One region of the Kitasatospora sp. NPDC059747 genome, then DNA from elsewhere that is predicted to be linked to it. Evidence: predicted binding sites of a transcription regulator. Region 1 holds the regulator's gene; the other holds the start of a gene.
What was found. The regulator HrcA, encoded in region 1, represses chaperone genes, less so after heat shock. The targets are predictions, from matches to a motif close to TTNGCACTCNGNNNNNCNGAGTGCNAA.

Region 1 (3,406 bases):
GTAGAACGTGCCGCGCTTGTACAGGTAGACCAGCGCCAGCGACTGCCCCTCCCCGTTCCGGAAGCCCACCAGCGAGCAGAGCAGCTGCGGCCCGAAGCCGTTCGCCTCCAGCTCGCTGTTGACCGCGTGCAGGTCGTTCACCAGCTCCGGCAGTTCCTCCGCGGTGTGCCGGGCGAGCAGCCACGAGTAGCCGTAGCCGTCCTTGGAGGCCTCCACCGGGACGCCGCCGCGCTCGGTGTCGGCGTCGAGCAGCGCCCGCACCTGCTGCTCGACCTGGACGAACGCGGCGCCCTCGACGGCCGCGAAGCACACCGAGCCGAGCCCGGTGGGCAGGAACCCGGCGCCGGCCTCCAGGGTGAGCGCGGCCGAGGGGACGCCGAACAGCTGGTCGAGGTCGGGCTTGACGGGCTTGGTGCGGCCGAACAGGGCGTCCAGGATTCCCACGGCGGTCCCTTCAGGCGGTCGGCGGGTCGGCGGGGCTCAGCGGCCCAGCTGGGCGGAGATCTTCGCCAGCTGCTCCAGCCGCTTCTCCAGCGTCGGGTGGGTGGAGAGCAGCTGGGAGGCCGTCTCCTTGGCGCTCAGCGCCGGGGCGAAGTAGAAGGCGTTGTAGGGCTGGGCCTGGCGCAGGTCCTTGGACGGGATCGCGGCGATCTGCCCGGTGACCTTGGTGAGCGCCGACGCGAGCGCGCTGGGCCGGCCGGTGAGCTGGGCGGCGGCGCGGTCGGCGGCGAGCTCGCGGTAGCGCGACAGCAGCCGTGTGAGCAGGAAGCTGATCGCGTAGACGACGATCGACACCAGCGGGATGATCAGCGCCGCGATCGCCGCGTTCTGGTCGTTGTTGTTGCGCCCGCCGCCGATGAACCCGCCGTACATGGCGATCCTGGTCATCGCCCCGGCGAGGACGCCGAGGAACCCGGCGATCGTCATCACGGCGACGTCCCGGTGGGCGACGTGCGAGAGCTCGTGCGCGAGGACGCCCTCCAGCTCCTCGGGCTCCAGCCGGCGCAGCAGGCCGGTGGTGACGCACACGACGGCGTTCTGCGGGTTGCGGCCGGTGGCGAAGGCGTTCGGCATGTCGCTGTCGGCGACCGCCACCCTGGGCTTGGGCATGTCGGCGAGCGCGCAGAGCCGGTCGACGGTGCCGTGCAGCTGCGGGTACTGCTCGGGGGACACCGGGCGGGCGCCCATGGCCCGTTCGGTGATCTTGTCGCTGAACCAGAACTGGGCCACGAACAGCCCGCCGGAGATCAGCACGATCAGGGGCCAGGCGCCGCGCAGCAGCACGATCAGCAGGCCGGTGAATCCGACGTACAACAGCCCGATCACGAACATGGTCCCGACCATCCGGCCGGTCAGGCCGCGGTCGGGCGCGAATCGGGTGTGCTGGGCCGAGCTCGACATCGCTTGCTCCTCCGTTCGCCGTCCGCTATCGATGCTGCCACCCGGACGGCCGCGGGGCACCACCCCCGCGCCGGGAACTGCGGGCAGGATCACCCCCGCTGCGCCGTTCCTGCCGTCGGACCCGGGCCGTACACTGGCAGGTAGGGTTCTGGCACTCGTGCGCTCAGAGTGCCAAACCCGGGCCTTCCAGGCCCGCATCAGCTCGATACGTCACAACGGACAACGTGCGAAGACGGAGGTGCGTGCCCCATGGCCGGTGAGGTCCGCCAGCTCGACGACCGCAAGCTCGCCGTGCTGCGCGCGATCGTCCAGGACTACGTGGGCACCGAGGAGCCGGTCGGCTCGAAGGCCCTGGTGGAGCGGCACAACCTCGGGGTCTCCCCGGCCACCGTCCGCAACGACATGGCGGCGCTGGAGGAGGAGGGGTACATCCACCAGCCGCACACCAGCGCCGGGCGCATCCCCACCGACAAGGGGTACCGGCTGTTCGTCGACCGGCTCGCCGAGGTCAAGCCGATGAGCGCGCCCGAGCGGCGCGCGATCCGGCACTTCCTGGAGGGCGCGGTCGACCTGGACGACACCGTCGCACGCACCGTGCGGCTGCTCGCCCAGCTCACCCGGCAGGTCGCCGTCGTGCAGTACCCCTCGCTGAGCCGCTCCACCGTGCGGCACATCGAACTCGTCGCGCTCGCCCCGGCCAAGGTGATGCTGGTCCTGATCACCAACACCGGCCGGGTCGAGCAGCGGATGGTGGACTGCCCGGGCACCGTCGGCGAGACGGCCTTGTCGGACCTGCGGGCCCGGATCAACGCGCGGGCCGTCGGCCAGCGCCTGCCGGACGTCCCGGCGGCGCTGGAGGAGCTGCCCGCGATGTTCGAACAGGTCGACCGGCCGACCGTCACCACGGTCCTGGCGACGTTGTTCGAGGCGCTCGCCGAGCAGAACGAGGAGCGGATCATGCTGGCCGGCACGGCGAACCTGACCCGCTTCGGCCACGACTTCCCGCTCACCATCCAGCCGGTCCTGGAAGCCCTGGAGGAGCAGGTCGTCCTGCTCCGCCTCCTGGGTGAGACCACGGACGCGGCGATGACGGTCCGGATCGGCCGGGAGAACGCCTACGAGGGGCTGAATTCCACCTCGGTGGTGTCCGTCGGCTACGGTTCGGGCGACGAGAGCGTGGCCAAACTGGGTGTGATCGGTCCGACCCGGATGGACTATCCGGGCACAATGGGGGCGGTGCGAGCGGTGGCGCGGTACGTGGGTCAGATCCTGGCCGAGTCGTAGCAATCAGCCACCGCTGGACAGACCAGCGGTGGTGCCCTGTCGCAGCACTACTACAGGCGGAACAAGCGGAGCATTAGGTGGCCACGGACTACTACGCGGTACTCGGCGTCCGACGGGATGCGGGGCAGGACGAGATCAAGAAGGCGTTCCGGCGCCTGGCACGCGAACTGCACCCGGACGTCAACCCGGACCCGAAGACGCAGGAGCGGTTCAAGGAGATCAACGCCGCCTACGAGGTGCTCTCCGACCCGCAGAAGCGGCAGGTCTACGACCTCGGCGGCGACCCGCTCTCGCCGGGCGGCGGCGGTGGCGCGGGCGGCTTCGGCGCCGGCGCGGCCGGTTTCGGCTTCTCCGACATCATGGACGCCTTCTTCGGCGCCGCGGCCGGCCAGCGGGGCCCGCGCTCGCGCACCCGCCGCGGGCAGGACGCCATGATCCGGCTGGAGATCACCCTGGAGGAGGCCGCGTTCGGCACCACCAAGGAGCTCCAGGTCGACACGGCCGTCACCTGCACCACGTGCAGCGGGGAGGGCGCCGCGCCCGGCACCTCCGCGCAGACCTGTGACATGTGTCGCGGCAAGGGCGAGGTCTCCCAGGTCACCCGGTCCTTCCTGGGTCAGGTCATGACCTCCCGCCCCTGCCCGCAGTGCCAGGGCTTCGGCACCGTCGTGCCGACCCCGTGCCCGGAGTGCGCCGGCGACGGCCGGGTCCGCGCCCGCCG
Region 2 (3,406 bases), on a different contig from region 1:
CATCGTCAAGAACGACTACGGCTACTTCAAGCCACTCCAGGCGCTCGGCAACCACATCCAGAACCACACCGTCACCCACCCGGTGATGAGCAAGCTCACGCCGGACAAGCAGAAGTCCGAGATCTGCGACGACCAGAGCGCGCTCACCCAGCAGTACGGCACCGCGCCGCTGCTGTTCCGCCCGCCGTTCGGGGACGGCGCCAACACGCCGACGCTCAACACCTCGGTGCAGGAGTGCGGTCCGCGGGCGGTCGTGCTGTGGCGCGAGTCGATGCAGATCCACGACATGCAGTACCAGGCGGCGGACAAGAAGCTGAAGCCCGGCGACATCATCCTGGCCCACTTCCGCGGGCCGAAGGAGCTCAAGGGCGCCACGATGACCCAGATGTTCGGCGAGCTGCTGGCCCGGATCCAGGAGCAGGGCTTCTCGGTGGCCCGGCTGGACGACTACATCCAGCCGCCGGCGTAGCCGTCCGGTCCGTCCGTCCGGTCAGCCGGCCCGTCCGTCCGGCGCGGCCGATCAGACCGGCTGACCGAGCATCATCAGCGGGCCGTTGTCGGTGCGGCTGAGGATCACCGTGACGGAGTTCGGCCCGGAGGGCTTGAGCTGGCGGCGCAGTTCCTCCGGGGTGATCGCCATCCCGCGCTTCTTGATCACCACCGTGCCGACCCCGCGCTCGCGCAGCAGGGCCTTCAGCTTCTTGATGTGGAAGGGCAGCACGTCGGTCAGCTCGAAGGCGTGCGCGTACGGCGTCGGGACCAGCTCGTCCGAGGTCAGGTAGGCGATCTTCGGGTCGATCAGCCGTCCGCCCACCTGCTCGGCCACCTCGGCCACCAGGTGGGCGCGGATCACGGCGCCGTCCGGCTCGTACAGGTACCGGCCGACCGGCCCGGCCGCCGGGTCGGGCAGATCGCCGCCGGTGAGGCTCGCGGCGTGCGGCAGGAGCGTCGCGCGGTGCGGGTGGGCGGCCTTGGTACCGAACCAGAGCACCGCCTCCTTCACGTCCCCGTGGTCGGAGACCCACTCGGCCTCGGCGTCCTCGGGGACGGCCTCGTGCGGGATGCCCGGCGCGACCTTCAGCGCGCCGATCGGGGTCCGGCGGCCGGCCTCGACGGCCCACGAGAGCGGTGGGGCGTACGCCTCCGGGTCGAACACCCGGCCGCGCGCCGTCCGTCGCGCCGGGTCGGTGAACACCGCGTCGTAGCCGGTGACGTCCACGTCCGCGACGTCCGCGCAGCGCACCTCGACCAGGTCGGTGAGGCCCAGCGCGGCGGCGTTGGCGGCGGTGGCCGCGCAGGCGGCCGGGTCCCGGTCGACGGCCAGCACCTCGATCCCGGCCCGGGCCAGCGCCAGGACGTCCCCGCCGATCCCGCAGCACAGGTCGGCCAGCCGCCGCACCCCGAGCCCGGCGAAGCGCTGCGCGCGCCACTCGGCGACGCTGCGCCGGGTGGACTGCTCGACGCCGTTGGGCGTGAAGTACATCAGGTCGGCGTCCGCCCCGAACTTCGCGCGGGCGCGCTGGCGCAGCCGCGCCTGCCCGAACGCCGCCGACACCAGGTCGGCCGGGTGCTCGCGCCGCAGCCGGGTGGCCAGCGCGAGCTCCTCCTCGGGCGTGAACTCGCGCAACGCGGCGAGCAGGTCCTGTCCCTCGGGGGTCAGCAGCGGCTGGAGGTTCTCGGTGTCCACGGGGCCATTCTCGCCGGTCGGGCGGTGTGGTGGCCGGTCCCGGGCGGTCGTGCAGGGCCGCGCGGGACGGCGGCCGCGCGTCCGCGGGCCGGGACGGCGGGGCGCGTCGTTGGCACTCTGGTTGACTGAGTGCTAACACGGGCCTATGGTCGTCCTTGGCACTCTCCACCTGGGGAGTGCTAACGCGAAGACGCGTGCCTGACCCCCGCGACGGCAGGTGCGCAGGTTCGCCCCTTACCCGTTAGAAAACCCCGTAATCTCCGAAGGGGAGCTCGGACGTGACCACCAGCAGCAAGGTTGCCATCAAGCCGCTCGAGGACCGCATCGTGGTCCAGCCGCTCGACGCCGAGACCACCACGGCCTCCGGCCTGGTTATCCCGGACACCGCCAAGGAGAAGCCCCAGGAGGGTGTCGTCCTGGCCGTCGGCCCGGGCCGCTTCGAGGACGGCCAGCGTCTGCCGCTCGACGTCGCCGTCGGTGACATCGTCCTGTACTCGAAGTACGGCGGCACCGAGGTGAAGTACCAGGGCGAGGAGTACCTCGTCCTCTCCGCCCGCGACGTTCTCGCCATCATCGAGAAGTAAGTCGTTCCGACCCGCCCCGGATCCGTGTCCCAAGTGACAGGGGCCCGGGGCGTGGTTGTTGGTTCACGTAGTTCGGCGGCCGGTGGGCCGGCCGCAGCCCCGAGGGAATAGGGAACATGGCGAAGATCCTGCAGTTCGACGAGGACGCCCGCCGCTCGCTGGAGCGCGGTGTCAACAAGCTGGCCGACACCGTCAAGGTGACCATCGGCCCCAAGGGCCGCAACGTCGTCATCGACAAGAAGTTCGGCGCCCCGACCATCACCAACGACGGTGTCACCATCGCCCGTGAGGTCGAGCTGGACGACCCGTACGAGAACCTTGGCGCTCAGCTCGTCAAGGAGGTCGCCACCAAGACCAACGACGTCGCGGGCGACGGCACCACCACCGCCACCGTGCTGGCCCAGGCCCTGGTCAACGAGGGTCTGCGCAACGTCGCCGCCGGTGCCGGCCCGGCCGCCCTGAAGAAGGGCATCGACAAGGCCGTCGCCGCCGTCTCCGAGCACCTGCTCTCGGTGGCCCGCGAGATCGAGGGCAAGGACGACGTCGCCGCCGTCGCGTCCCTCTCCGCCCAGGACACCCAGGTCGGCGAGCTGATCGCCGAGGCGATCGACAAGGTCGGCAAGGACGGTGTCATCACCGTCGAGGAGTCGAACACCTTCGGCGTCGAGCTCGAGTTCACCGAGGGCATGCAGTTCGACAAGGGCTACCTGTCGCCGTACTTCGTCACCGACGCGGAGCGGCAGGAGGCGGTCCTGGAGGACCCGTACATCCTGATCCACCAGGGCAAGATCTCCTCGATCCAGGAGCTCCTGCCGCTGCTGGAGAAGATCCTGCAGGGCGGTGCCTCGAAGCCGCTGCTGATCATCGCCGAGGACGTCGACGGCGAGGCGCTGTCGACCCTGGTGCTGAACAAGATCCGCGGCATCTTCAACGCCGTCGCCGTCAAGGCCCCGGGCTTCGGCGACCGCCGCAAGGCGATCCTCGGCGACCTGGCCACCCTGACCGGCGGCACCGTGATCTCCGAGGAGGTCGGCCTCAAGCTCGACCAGGCCGGTCTGGACGTGCTGGGCAGCGCCCGCCGCGTGACCATCACCAAGGACGAGACCACCATCGTCGAGGGCGCCGGCGACGCCGA

Region 2: a site for HrcA is predicted at 1,797-1,823, ahead of groES (co-chaperone GroES). Genes of this name have one in related genera too.

Annotation. Positions count from the first base shown of each region.
Region 1 covers NZ_JBHWGV010000071.1:19,563-22,968, forward strand. Annotated here, with positions in the region: gene ACFV4G_RS27590 (hypothetical protein) at 1-444, opposite strand, end outside; gene htpX (zinc metalloprotease HtpX) at 481-1,401, opposite strand; gene hrcA (heat-inducible transcriptional repressor HrcA) at 1,651-2,685, shown strand; gene dnaJ (molecular chaperone DnaJ) at 2,763-3,406, shown strand, end outside.
Region 2 covers NZ_JBHWGV010000004.1:135,457-138,862, forward strand. Annotated here, with positions in the region: gene ACFV4G_RS03415 (polysaccharide deacetylase family protein) at 1-469, shown strand, start outside; gene ACFV4G_RS03420 (methyltransferase domain-containing protein) at 521-1,687, opposite strand; gene groES (co-chaperone GroES) at 1,966-2,271, shown strand; gene groL (chaperonin GroEL) at 2,388-3,406, shown strand, end outside.